3 regions of the Shewanella sp. ECSMB14102 genome follow, and region 3 is predicted to be linked to each of the others. Evidence: predicted binding sites of a transcription regulator. Region 3 holds the regulator's gene; each other region holds the start of a gene.
The links. Region 3 encodes MetJ, which represses methionine synthesis genes. Its sites were predicted from a motif close to TAGACGTCTAGACGTCTA; they were not measured.
Positions count from the first base shown of each region.

Region 1: the regulator MetJ is predicted to act here: its motif matches at 2,347-2,364, upstream of metK (methionine adenosyltransferase).
Region 2: the regulator MetJ is predicted to act here: its motif matches at 2,083-2,100, upstream of msrA (peptide-methionine (S)-S-oxide reductase MsrA).

Region 1 covers NZ_JWGX01000005.1:24,738-28,975, reverse strand. The annotation lists gene tkt (transketolase) at 1-1,962, opposite strand, end outside; gene metK (methionine adenosyltransferase) at 2,408-3,559, shown strand; gene RC73_RS01995 (hypothetical protein) at 3,625-3,954, opposite strand; gene RC73_RS01990 (GNAT family N-acetyltransferase) at 3,981-4,238, opposite strand, start outside.
Region 2 covers NZ_JWGX01000004.1:108,565-112,802, reverse strand. The annotation lists gene pgm (phosphoglucomutase (alpha-D-glucose-1,6-bisphosphate-dependent)) at 1-1,519, shown strand, start outside; gene msrA (peptide-methionine (S)-S-oxide reductase MsrA) at 1,590-2,069, opposite strand; gene astE (succinylglutamate desuccinylase) at 2,400-3,437, shown strand; gene RC73_RS01715 (thiamine pyrophosphate-dependent dehydrogenase E1 component subunit alpha) at 3,601-4,238, shown strand, end outside.
Region 3 covers NZ_JWGX01000009.1:85,517-89,754, forward strand. The annotation lists gene RC73_RS04590 (bifunctional aspartate kinase/homoserine dehydrogenase II) at 1-123, opposite strand, end outside; gene metB (cystathionine gamma-synthase) at 140-1,300, opposite strand; gene metJ (met regulon transcriptional regulator MetJ) at 1,516-1,830, shown strand; gene RC73_RS04605 (sulfite exporter TauE/SafE family protein) at 1,906-2,649, shown strand; gene traF (conjugal transfer protein TraF) at 2,657-3,850, opposite strand; gene nrfD (NrfD/PsrC family molybdoenzyme membrane anchor subunit) at 4,007-4,238, opposite strand, start outside.

The sequences.
Region 1 (4,238 bases), on a different contig from region 3:
TTTATCGACAGTGAAACCGAACATCTCAAACAACTGATTGGCAGGCGCCGACTCACCGAAGCTGGTCATGCCAATAATGCGACCGTTCAGGCCGACATATTTATACCAGTAATCGGCTATGCCCGCTTCCACGGCCAGTCGTTTTGTGACATTGGCTGGCAGTACAGCTTCTTTATAAGCCGCGGTTTGCTGGTCAAATACGTCGGTAGATGGCATGGAAACCACGCGCACCTTGGCGCCAGTAGCGGCCAGCTCAACCTGGGCCTTAACCGCCAACTCGACTTCGCTGCCGGTGGCAATGATGATCAGCTCAGGCGCGCCTTCGCAATCCACCAGCACATAACCGCCCTTGGCCACATCATTCAGTTGCTCGGCGCTGCGTGGCATCTGGGTCAGGTTCTGACGCGAGAAGATCAGCGAAGTTGGGCCGTCTTTGCGCTCAATGGCGTATTTCCAGGCGATAGCAGATTCTACCTGGTCACATGGGCGCCAGGTGCTCATGTTGGGAGTCATACGCAAAGAGGCAATCTGCTCAACCGGCTGGTGAGTCGGGCCGTCTTCACCCAGCCCAATGGAGTCGTGGGTATAGACTTGAATATTCTGCACCTTCATCAGCGCGGCCATCCGCATGGCGTTACGGGCATATTCCATAAACATCAGGAAGGTGGCACCGTAAGGTACAAACCCACCGTGCAGGGCAATACCGTTGATGATGGCGGTCATACCAAACTCACGCACACCATAGTGCAGGTAGTTGCCGCTGGCATCTTCGGCCGAAATAGGCTTGGAACCTGAGTACATGGTCAGGTTGGAAGGCGCCAGGTCGGCACTGCCCCCTAAGAATTCAGGCAACATTTTACCGAAGGCTTCCAGTGCATTTTGCGAGGCCTTACGGGAAGCGATATTGGCAGGATTGGCCTGCAGCTGCTCTATGTAGGCTTTGGCATCGGCGTCAAAGTTGGCAGGCAGTTCACCGTTGAGGCGACGCTTGAGCTCGGCGGCCAGCGCGGGGTGAGCGGCTTCATAGGCAGCGAACTTGTCGTTCCAGCTGCTTTCGGCGGCCTTACCGGCTTCCTTGGCATCCCAGGCAGCATAGATTTCAGATGGGATCACGAATGGCTCATGCTTCCAGCCCAGGAATTCACGGGTGGCGGCAATTTCAGCATCACCCAGCGGCGCACCGTGGCAATCATGAGAACCGGACTTGTTGGGAGAACCGTAACCTATTACGGTCTTGCAGCAGATCAGCGATGGACGCGGATCAGCCTTGGCGGCTTCAATGGCGGCGTTAATAGCTTGTGGGTCGTGACCATCGACACCGGCAACCACGTGCCAGCCATAGGCTTCAAAGCGCTTGGGAGTATCATCGCTGAACCAGCCTTCAACATGACCATCGATGGAGATACCGTTGTCATCCCAGAAGGCGATCAGTTTGCCAAGACCCAGGGTACCGGCCAGTGAGCAGGCCTCATGGGAGATACCTTCCATCAGGCAACCGTCACCCATGAAGACATAAGTGTGATGATCGACAATATCGTGACCGTCACGGTTAAACTGAGCCGCCAGAGCCTTTTCCGCAATCGCCATACCTACAGCATTGGTAATGCCTTGGCCCAAAGGCCCTGTGGTGGTTTCGATGCCGGGAGCATAACCATATTCAGGATGGCCCGGAGTGCGTGAGTGCAGTTGACGGAACTGCTTGAGATCTTCAATGCCCAGATCATAACCCGCCAGATGCAGCAGTGAGTAATGCAGCATGGAACCATGGCCGTTTGACAACACAAAGCGGTCGCGGTCGGCCCATTGAGGGTTCACAGGGTTGTGCTTGAGGTGATCCCGCCACAGGACTTCGGCGATATCAGCCATCCCCATGGGAGCACCGGGGTGGCCGGAATTGGCCTTTTGGACAGCGTCCATACTTAAAACACGGATAGCGTTAGCGAGTTCTTTACGGGAAGACATGCTCTCTCCTGCTTGATCTTAGAGGTCTTGGGCAAATTGGAGCCATATTTTCCCCTACCGGGCAGAAGGACGCAAATAAAATTCACCCACTCACAACGCCAAAAGCAGCCCAGGCTTTGCTTTGTGTTTACATTTGCGCCTCATTTGCGAAGCTTGCCGCTCACAAAGCTGTCAACTTGCCTGTCCGCTGTTCGCTTTCAATGCGGCTACCTGGGTTAAAGCGCCATAGGAAAACTCCTCACCCAGATACAGATGAATCTGATACATTTCAGCAAAATAGCTGAAAACAGTGGAAAAAGCTCTTAGTCATTTGAGCCGATTCCTGCGCCATGGCGCACAAATATTTGCGACAAGGGGTGTCATCCAAGTCGAATTCCACTAAAATGGCCGTCTAGATGTAGATGCTTCTACACGTTTGAATTCCACAGACGAGATTTTCCGAATTATGGCAAAACACTTGTTTACCTCTGAGTCAGTCTCAGAAGGACATCCAGATAAAATCGCCGATCAGATTTCTGATGCGGTACTCGACGCGATTCTGGCTCAGGATCCCAAGGCCCGTGTAGCCTGTGAAACCCTGGTCAAGACAGGTATGGTACTGGTGGCCGGTGAAGTCACCACCTCAGCCTGGGTCGATATTGAAGAACTGACCCGTAAAACCGTTCGCGAAATAGGTTATACCCACTCGGATATGGGTTTTGATGCCGACAGCTGTGCGGTACTGAACGCCATCGGCAAGCAGTCCCCCGATATCAACCAGGGTGTAGACCGTGCCGATCCCAAAGAACAGGGTGCCGGTGACCAGGGTCTGATGTTTGGTTACGCCAGCAATGAGACCGACGTGCTGATGCCAGCTCCTATCACCTACGCTCACCAGTTGGTTAAGCGCCAGTCAGAAGTCCGCAAGAGCGGCGCTCTGCCTTGGTTGCGTCCCGATGCCAAGTCTCAGGTGACTTTCGCCTACGAAGACAACAAGATTGTCGGTATCGATGCCGTGGTACTTTCTACCCAGCATTGCGAAAGCGTCAGCCAGGCGGATCTGGTGGAAGGCGTGATGGAAACCATCATCAAGCCAGTATTGCCTGCCCAGTGGCTGAACAAGGACACCAAGTACTTCATCAACCCAACCGGCCGTTTTGTTATCGGTGGCCCTATGGGTGACTGTGGTTTGACCGGTCGCAAGATCATCGTTGATACCTATGGCGGCATGGCCCGTCACGGTGGTGGTGCCTTCTCAGGTAAAGACCCATCCAAGGTTGACCGTAGCGCCGCTTACGCTGCCCGTTACGTTGCCAAAAACATAGTGGCTGCCGGTCTGGCTGACCGCTGTGAAATCCAGGTGTCTTACGCCATTGGTGTGGCCGAACCGACCTCCATCAGTGTGGAAACCTTCGGCACAGGCAAAGTCTCGCAAGAATTGCTTATCCAGTTGGTACGTCAGCACTTCGATCTGCGTCCATACGGCCTGACCGAGATGCTGGATCTGGCGCGCCCCATCTATCAAGGCACCGCCGCTTACGGTCACTTCGGCCGTGACGAGTTCCCATGGGAGCAAACCAACAAGGCTGAAGCCCTGCGTACCGACGCAGGTCTGTAATAGACTCAGCTTGCAGAAAAACCGCCTCAGGGCGGTTTTTTTATATCTATTTATCGGGCGATATCTCAGTAGCAGTGATCGAAATGGGCCGTTTCCATACAGAGGTAACCCAACTGCTCGGCCGATAGCGGCGTGATATCCAACACTTTCATTGGAGTGAATTCGGTATCAGTCAACTGGCGGATCTGCACCTGATAGCTATTGCTGCGCCCACAGTCGAAACAGACGCCCAAGGCTTGCAGCAGATAATGCGGCTTGCCATCGATTTTGGCTTCAAAAGCCTTTGCCTGCTGACCCTGCAGCGCCAAAACAGACACCAGGTATCTGACATTATCCCAGGCAGAAAGCCTTAGCGACTCACAGGATTGCAGTAGGGTTTCTGGCGTGTTTTGCATCTTACTCTCCCGCGTCAAAGCGCCTGTTAACCCAGCAGCAGATAGAAATCCCGGCCACAAAGGGTGACAAAATCCAGGGTGCGCATGCGGCCATCCCGGCTATGGGCACGTATAGACGCCTCGTTATCCTCGGCGATCAGTGCCAGCCAAGGCGCACTGATGTTGGCTCTGGCGGCGCCATAAAGCTTATCAAACACGCCCTTGCCACGATAATCAGGATGCACCCAAACCGGACCGTAATGCAAAGTCTGCTGCCAATTCAATTCCAGGTCAAAGCGATTCTG
Region 2 (4,238 bases), on a different contig from region 3:
CTCTGGGCACAGGGGCTGCTCCTTCAATGGCAGTTTCAATCAAAATCATATCTGGGCCATTACCCAGGCAGTGGTAGATTACCGCCAATCTCAGGGGATTGAAGGTTCGCTTTATTTGGGCATGGACACTCATGCCTTGTCCGAGGCTGCTTATATATCAGCCATTGAAGTCTTGCTGGCCAACGATGTTAAGGTGGTGGTGCAAGAGAGGCAGGGCTTTACGCCAACGCCTGTTATCTCCCATGCCATAGTTAGCGCAAACCGAAATGCCGCCGAGCTCAGTGATGGCATTATTATTACCCCGTCCCACAATCCACCGCAAGATGGTGGAATTAAGTACAATCCGCCCCATGGTGGGCCAGCTGAAGGTGAGATTACCGCCTGGATTGAGCAGCGAGCCAATGATTATCTCAAGGCGCAGCTGGAAGGGGTCAGGAAACTCAACTATGGCGTAGCCGCCAGTATCGGACTCATCAAAGAGACCGATCTTATTGAGCCCTATGTTACCGATCTCGCCTCTGTGGTGAATATGCAAGCCATCAAAGATGCCGGCGTTCGTATAGGTGTCGACCCCCTGGGCGGCTCAGGCATCCATTATTGGTCACATATTGCCGACCGTTATGGGCTGAATATCACAGTGGTCAACGATCGAGTCGATCCCAGTTTCGGCTTTATGCCACTGGATAAAGACGGCAAGATCCGTATGGACTGCTCGTCACCTTTTGCCATGGCAGGCTTGCTTAAGCACATGGATGAGTTTGATATCTGTCTTGGCAACGATCCTGACTACGACAGACACGGGATAGTCTGCCCAGAGACTGGGTTGATGGACCCCAACCACTTTTTGGCAGTGGCGATAGATTACCTGCTGGAACACAGACCCGATTGGCCACAGACGCTGCAAATAGGCAAGACCTTGGTTTCCAGTGGCATGATAGACAAGATTGTTGCCTCACACGGGCGCAAGCTTTGTGAAGTACCGGTTGGTTTCAAGTGGTTTGTCAGTGGCTTGAGTGAAGCCAGCCTGGCCTTTGGCGGCGAGGAGAGCGCCGGCGCCGCCTTCCTTCGCCGTAACGGTACAACTTGGTGCACGGACAAAGACGGTTTTATTCTCGGGCTGCTGGCCGCTGAAATCCTCGCCGTTACCGGCAAAAATCCAGCCGAGCGTTATGCAGAGCTGGCTGCCATACACGGTGATTGCTTCTACAAACGGATAGACAGCCCCATCAATCCCAAGCAAAAGGCGCGTTTTGCCACCCTCAATGCAGATACCTTGGGGGCAGAGACTTTGGCTGGAGACAAGATTGAGGCGGTACTGACCAAGGCTCCCGGCAATGATGGTGCCATTGGCGGTATTAAGGTGTTAACTGACAACGGCTGGTTTGCCGCCAGACCATCAGGCACTGAGGCACTCTATAAAATTTACGCCGAAAGCTTTGTCAGCGAGCAGCATCTGCAGCAGATATTGGAACAGGCGAGAGCGCTGATAACCAGCGCCCTAAAAGGCAAGCCGAACTGAGCTTAAGAGATTGCCAGTTCAGTAAAAAAGCGCAGCCGTGAACACAGCTGCGCTTTTTTATTCCCGGGGTTCAATATTCCAGATGGCAACTGGGCAGGTTATTCTTCTGGATATAATCCTGATGATATTCTTCCGCACGATGAAACTGTTTCACTGGAACAATTTCCGTCACTATGTGCCGCTGCCCCCACTTCCCACTACGAGCTAATGCCAGTTTTGAGGCCTCAGCCTGCTCCTTTTGCTCTTTGCTGTGAAAAAAAATCACGCTCCGATACTGAGTGCCGATATCGCCCCCTTGGCGATTTAGGCTGGTAGGGTTGTGATTACGCCAGAAAACTTGCAGCAACTCTGTAAATGAAACCTGGGCTTCATCGAACTCCACCTGAACCACTTCGGCATGGCCGCTGTTGCCCTGTTTTACCTCTTCATAGCGATTGATTCTATCATCACCGCCCATATAACCACTGCTGGCGTTTTTTACGCCGGGTACTTGGCGAAAGAAATACTCTACTCCCCAAAAACAACCGCCACCGAATGTTGCTACCGCCATTTAATTTACCTTCTAGATGTCCAGATGGCTAAAATTATGTGCAATAAGTTTTCCTGTCAAGTGTCGTGTTTGACTGATTTTGACTTGTGCATATAGCTAGCTCTCTTTTGAATAGGCCCTGGCCAGCTCGAGGTGGCTTTTGGCGACAGCCGTTTTGATAAAACTCCTGCGAAGCGAGGTATTTAGTCACATAGCCAACAGGTTAAGCTGTGATACTATGAAACCTTGCTCTCTGGCGCTGGTCTCAACAAGCAAACGCATTTTGACAAGTTCCCAGGAGGCAGCGTTAATGGAAACAACAGCCAAAGCGGCAATAAGAAGGAGTATTTCGTGTTACAAGCCTTGAAGGATAATCCTGACTTCCTGTCATTGACTCTGGATAACCCCAATTCTCTGGAAAGTGTTAGCGGCACGCTTGGCGACCACACCCGGATAGCGATTTGGGACACAGGAGTCTTGCTGTTCGAGCCTCTGGATAACCAAAGTGATAAAGATATTGTGCTGTCATCCGGGGTACACGGCAATGAAACTGCACCTATCGAGCTGTGCAATGGCATTATCAAGTCGCTGTTGAAGCAAGAGCTACGGGTAGGGCAGCGAGTACTTTTCATATTCGGTAACCCGGCGGCAATTAACCGTGGCACCCGTATTGCCGATGAAAACCTCAACCGACTGTTCAGTGGTGAGCATTCCAATCCCCCCGGGCTGGTGAACCCGGAGCGGATCCGCGCCAAGAAGCTGGAAACTTATGTCACACGTTTCTTCGAAGACGCACCACAAGGGGCAAGACAAAGGATCCATTACGATTTGCACACCGCCATTCGCGGCTCCAAACATGAAAAGTTTGCCATCTATCCCTATCGACCGGGTAAGGCTTACAGCCGTGAACAATTGATGTTCCTGGAGGCGGCCGGAGTCGATACCGTGTTGCTGCATCACGAACCCACAACCACTTTCAGCTATTTCTCGTCAAATCAGTTTGGCGCCGACGCCTTTACCATTGAGCTGGGCAAGGTTTACCCCATGGGACAAAACGATATGACACGTTTTATCGCTACCCGGGAGATGCTGAGTCGTTTGATCTGCAAACAATCGCTGGAACTCGAGGAGCAGGCGCTTGAGCGGGTCAATATCTATCAGGTCTGTAGGGTCATCAATAAGCAGGCCGACGACTTTGAATTTACCTTCGCCAGTGATGTGGAAAACTTCAGCGCTTTCCCCAAGGGTTATGTGCTGGCGCGGGAAGCGGGCAGGGATATTCGAGTAGAACAGGACTCGGAAGCCGTGGTGTTTCCCAACGCCAAGGTGCCCATTGGCCAACGTACAGTAATCTGCCTGGTTCAAGCCAAAGAGGTGCCATTGGCCTGAATTGTAAACCAATATATACGCGCCGATCCCATGCTAGTTGGCAAAGCACCCATGGTGGGAGTTGCTTGCTAGTTTACGTTAACGTAATGTTCGGGGCGCGTACTGAAAAAATCGGTAGGGCCGGTTTCGAGCCGGACAAACCCAGAGACAACAAGAGCACACTATGAGCAACGCAACAAATATGAACGAGACGGTGCATCGGGTGAGTTTTTTGAACAAGGACTCGCTGCATATCCCTGTACTCAAAATACTTCAGGCCGACGGCACCACCTATGAAGAGGCGGTATTGCCCGTCATAGATGAAGCCCTGTCACGCAAGATATTCGATACCTGTGTCTTTACCCGTGTCCTGGACGAACGTATGTTGGGCGCCCAGCGTCAGGGAAGGATCAGTTTTTACATGACCTGTATCGGTGAAGAAGCTGCCGTTATCGGCAGTGCCGCCGCGCTGGATGACAAGGATGTGATCCTTGCCCAGTACCGCGAACATGCCGCACTGCGTTATCGCGGCTTTAGCACAGAGCAGTTTATGAACCAGATGTTCAGCAATGAGAAAGATCTGGGCAAAGGCCGGCAGATGCCTATTCACTACGGCAGCCGTGAACTCAACTACCAAACCATCTCTTCACCGCTGGCGACTCAGATCCCGCAGGCATCCGGTGTAGGCTACTCGCTGAAGATGCAAGGCAAGCGTAATGTCGCCATCTGTTACTTCGGTGAAGGTGCTGCCTCTGAAGGCGATTTCCATGCCGGTCTCAATATGGCCGCAGTTCATAAAGCGCCGGTTATCTTCTTTTGCCG
Region 3 (4,238 bases):
GGCGGAAACCACTACAAGATCATCGGCATGACCATGGGTCAGCAAAATATGGGCGACCCGTCGGTAGCAATCGGCATCGGCGAGACTGGAACCGCCAAACTTATGTAGGTGACAACGTGCCATCTCAAGCTCCTTCAATTCAACAGTTTGCGGCTGCCGCCAATCCGGCGGCGATATCGTCTAGCAGATCCCGGCTATCTTCTATGCCCACAGACAAGCGAATAAGCGTGTCTTTAATACCGGCTTCGGCGCGAGCCTCACTCGTCATGGCTCTGTGGGTCATGGTGGCGGGCACGGCCACCAGGCTCTCAACCCCTCCCAGGCTCTCGGCCACGGAAAACAGCCTGAGCGCGCCGAGGAAGGCAACCACCTGCGTCTCATCGCCCTTGAGTTCAAAACTCAGCATAGCGCCAAAGCCACTCTGCTGCCTGGCGGCAATCTCATGACCAGGGTGACTCTTAAGCCCCGGATAATAAACTTTGTCTACCACCGGGCTCTGGCTCAGCAGCGCCACTATGCGCTCGGCATTGGCCTGATGCTCGCGGATCCTCAGCGCCAGAGTACGCAGGCCTCGCAGGGTCAAGTAGCTATCGAAGGCGCCACCGCTCAGCCCAAGCGTGTTGGACCACCAGTGCAGCTGCTCTGCCAGTTCGGGATCTTTGGCAATCACGGCGCCGCCCACCACATCGCTGTGGCCATTGATGTATTTAGTGGTCGAGTGCACCACTATGTCGGCCCCCAACAGTAAAGGCTGTTGCAGCGCCGGCGATAAAAAGGTGTTGTCGGCCACCACCAATGCGCCCTGCTGGTGGGCCGCCTCGGCAATGGCGGTGATATCCACAACCCGCAGCAGCGGATTAGATGGCGTCTCGAGCCACACCATGCGCGGCTTTTGCGCCAGGGCAGCGGCGAGTGCTTGCGGGTCGGTTTGATCCAAAACCTGCAAACGAAACTGGCCCTTGGCGGCCAGATGGGTGAACAGCCTATAGCTACCGCCATAACAGTCATGGGGCACCAACAAGAGGTCATCCGGCCCCAGCAGGTTGACCACCAGAGTAATGGCCGCCATGCCGGTCGCTGTGATTGCCGCACTGCAGCCCTGTTCCAGCTCCCCCAAGGCATCCCCCAGAATGGAGCGGGTAGGATTACCCGAGCGGCTATAATCAAAGGCTCTTGGCTGAGTGTGCCCCTCAAAGGCATAGTTGGTCGACAGATAGATGGGTGGCACCACGGCCCCGTGCTGGCTGTCTGATTCGATGCCCTGCCGGACCGCTGTGGTTGCTAATCGCCGCTCTGTCATAATCGACTCCTGAATGCTGAGGTTCGACACCATAAAGATGTCTGGACGTCTAAATCTAACCAATGACTATCCAGCCGTCAATAGGCATCAAGACGTTTGGACGTCCAAATGTATGGATTTCTGTTCATATTGCACAGATTTTGCAGGCAATCATTTGACTGTATCCTGTAAGGGTTTAAAATCTGCTGCGAATTAGTGAGATCACAGGTGAATCAATGACTGAATGGAATGGCGAATACATCAGCCCTTATGCCGAACACGGCAAGAAGAATGAGCAAGTGAAAAAAATCACTGTCTCTATTCCGTTGAAGGTACTGAAAGTATTGACCGATGAGCGCACCCGGCGCCAGGTAAACAACCTGCGGCACGCCACAAACAGCGAACTGTTGTGCGAAGCCTTCCTGCATGCCTATACCGGCCAGCCACTGCCCAATGATGAGGATTTGTCCAAAGACAAACCCGACAGCATCCCGGAAGAAGCCAAACGCATGATGGATGCCATGGGCATTGAATGGGAAGACATGGAATAAGTGTCTTATTCCTCTGAATTATCTTATTGTTGAACAAGGATCGCTGCGCGATCCTTTTCTTTTGGGAGCTTGCGAATGCTGTCATTGATAGATCCCGTCACCCTGTTGCTGGCATCCCTGATCATATTTACCGGCGCCCTGACCCAGTCGCTGATAGGCTTTGGCCTGGCCGTGGTAGCCACACCTTTGCTGTATATCGTCGATCCGGAACTGGTTCCCGTCCCTGTGATTGTGATGGGATTTTCTATCGCCCTGTTGACCTTGATACGCGAACGCGGCCACCTGGAATTCAACGGCTTGCAATATGCCTTGCTGGGACGACTCCCCGGCGGCCTGATTGGTGCCACCCTGTTGTTGCTGGCACCGCAACCGATTATGGGCTTGACCATAGCCCTGATTGTGGCCGTGGCCGTATTTCTCAGCTTCAGAAAATACAGCATTAAGATCAACCGCCTCAGCCTGTTTATTGCCGGGGTATTTTCCGGGATCTTCGGTACCGTGGCGGCCATAGGTGGACCACCTATGGCTCTGCTGCTGGCGGGTAAGGATGCCAGTCAGTTCCGCGCAGCGCTGTCGGCCTTCTTCATCTTCAGCTCCTTGATAGCCTTGATCATTCTCGGCTGTTTTGGCCTCTTGACCCTAAAGCATCTGTGGCTATCGCTGTTGCTGCTGCCTGCGGTATTTATTGGTTTTCTGGTCGCTGGCCGTTTGGTGGGCCGGGTGGATAAAGAGAAGACCCGCAGCTTAACCTTGGCGCTATGCACCCTGAGCGCCCTGTTGCTGACTATCAAGTCAACCCTGGCGCTCATCAACGGTTAAATCGCTGTTAGAAGTGATAGCTGGTTTGCAGCACGCCACCTATGGCATCGTCACTGCCAAACATGCCGGTGAGATCCAGCCGGAAGCTGTTGCCTATGGCGAACCCTGTCCCGAGTGAATAAAGATCGGCGCTGTGATCATTAAGATCCTGGCGATAACCGAGCCGTAAAGCAACCCAGTCAGCAGGCCGGTATTCGCCACCTAAACGCCAATAGCGGCTGCCCTCAAGCTCGGCAAACTTATCGTTGTCGGTAAGATCCAAGTCGCTGCTGAGCGAAAAAGCCGCCCAGTCATAGGCCACCCCGGCGGTAACCATAGGTTTCACCTGATAGGTAAGCTGCACGCCGCCAGCCTCTATGCTGCTTAAGTCCCGCTCGATAAGATTACGTCCGCTGACACCGATAACCAAACCATCCAATGGCTGAAATGCCAGGCCGATATCCAGATTAAAGCCTGTGTCATCACTGCGATAATCATCATCATTGAAATCATCGGCATCGAAGTTGTTGGCGCTGACAGCATAATTAAAACTATCCAACCGTTGCAGCTTGGGGGTGACTCCCACTGTCACCGGCATATTGACGATAGATAGCGGATAGCTCACGGCAACTCCGAGCTCGGAAACCGCCCCGGCCACTACCCGCCCCTGGGAGGTCAAATCTTGGATTTCCGGCGGGTTATTGGGGTCCAGATTATCCAGGGCATCAATATCCGCAGCGGCGATTTCGGCAATCCCCAAGGCATCGAGATAACTCTTGAATACAAAGGCATAGCTAAAACCATCCGAAGGCATGACCAACGCCATATTGATACCGGCACTGACATAGGCGTTGTTGCCCTGCAGCGATTGCAAGTCACCACTGAGGCGCTTGCGGTAGTCATCGATAGCCGCTGTGTCGGCAGCATCTATGGCATTGACCAGAGCGTCATAGTTATCCTGCAAGGCATCAAACTTATCGATCATCTGATCTTTATCTGCGCCATCTGCGCCTATGGTGGGAATAAGTAAACTGAAGTCACTGCTGCGGCGCGAGGGCAAAGCCAGCAGCGCCGGATTGGAAAAGGCCGCCGCCTCACGATTACCGGCCGCCACGGCAACGCCGCCCATGGCATCGGCGCGGGCCTCATAAACATCCTGCCCTGCCAGCGCCAGCGTGCTGGCAAGCCCCGTGGTAAGCAGTGTCAAAAGACTCAGTTTCATCTCATCCCCCTCTTGCTTTTATCTGTAACCAGACGCAAGACGTTAGTTACATGGGTTAAAGATAGTCCAGATCTCAGTGGCACAATGGTATCAAGATACAAAAAAAGCCCGTATCAAATGATACGGGCTGAGGCAAAACAGGTTCAGAGGTGCTTGTTAACCAAGATAGCTCTGACCTGCATAGAGAATGAAGTGTCTAAGTGCCAGCACCCCGGTCAGGCTGCAGCAGGCTACCGCCAGCATGGCGCCCTTGGTGTGGCGGGTACTCGCCGGCAGCAACAACATGGAAAGCAGCGGGATACCAAAACCTATACCCACAACTCCAATCCAGAACACGCTGGCCCAGACGCCACTTGTCAATGATGCCAGCGCTGCCGCCGCTGCACCG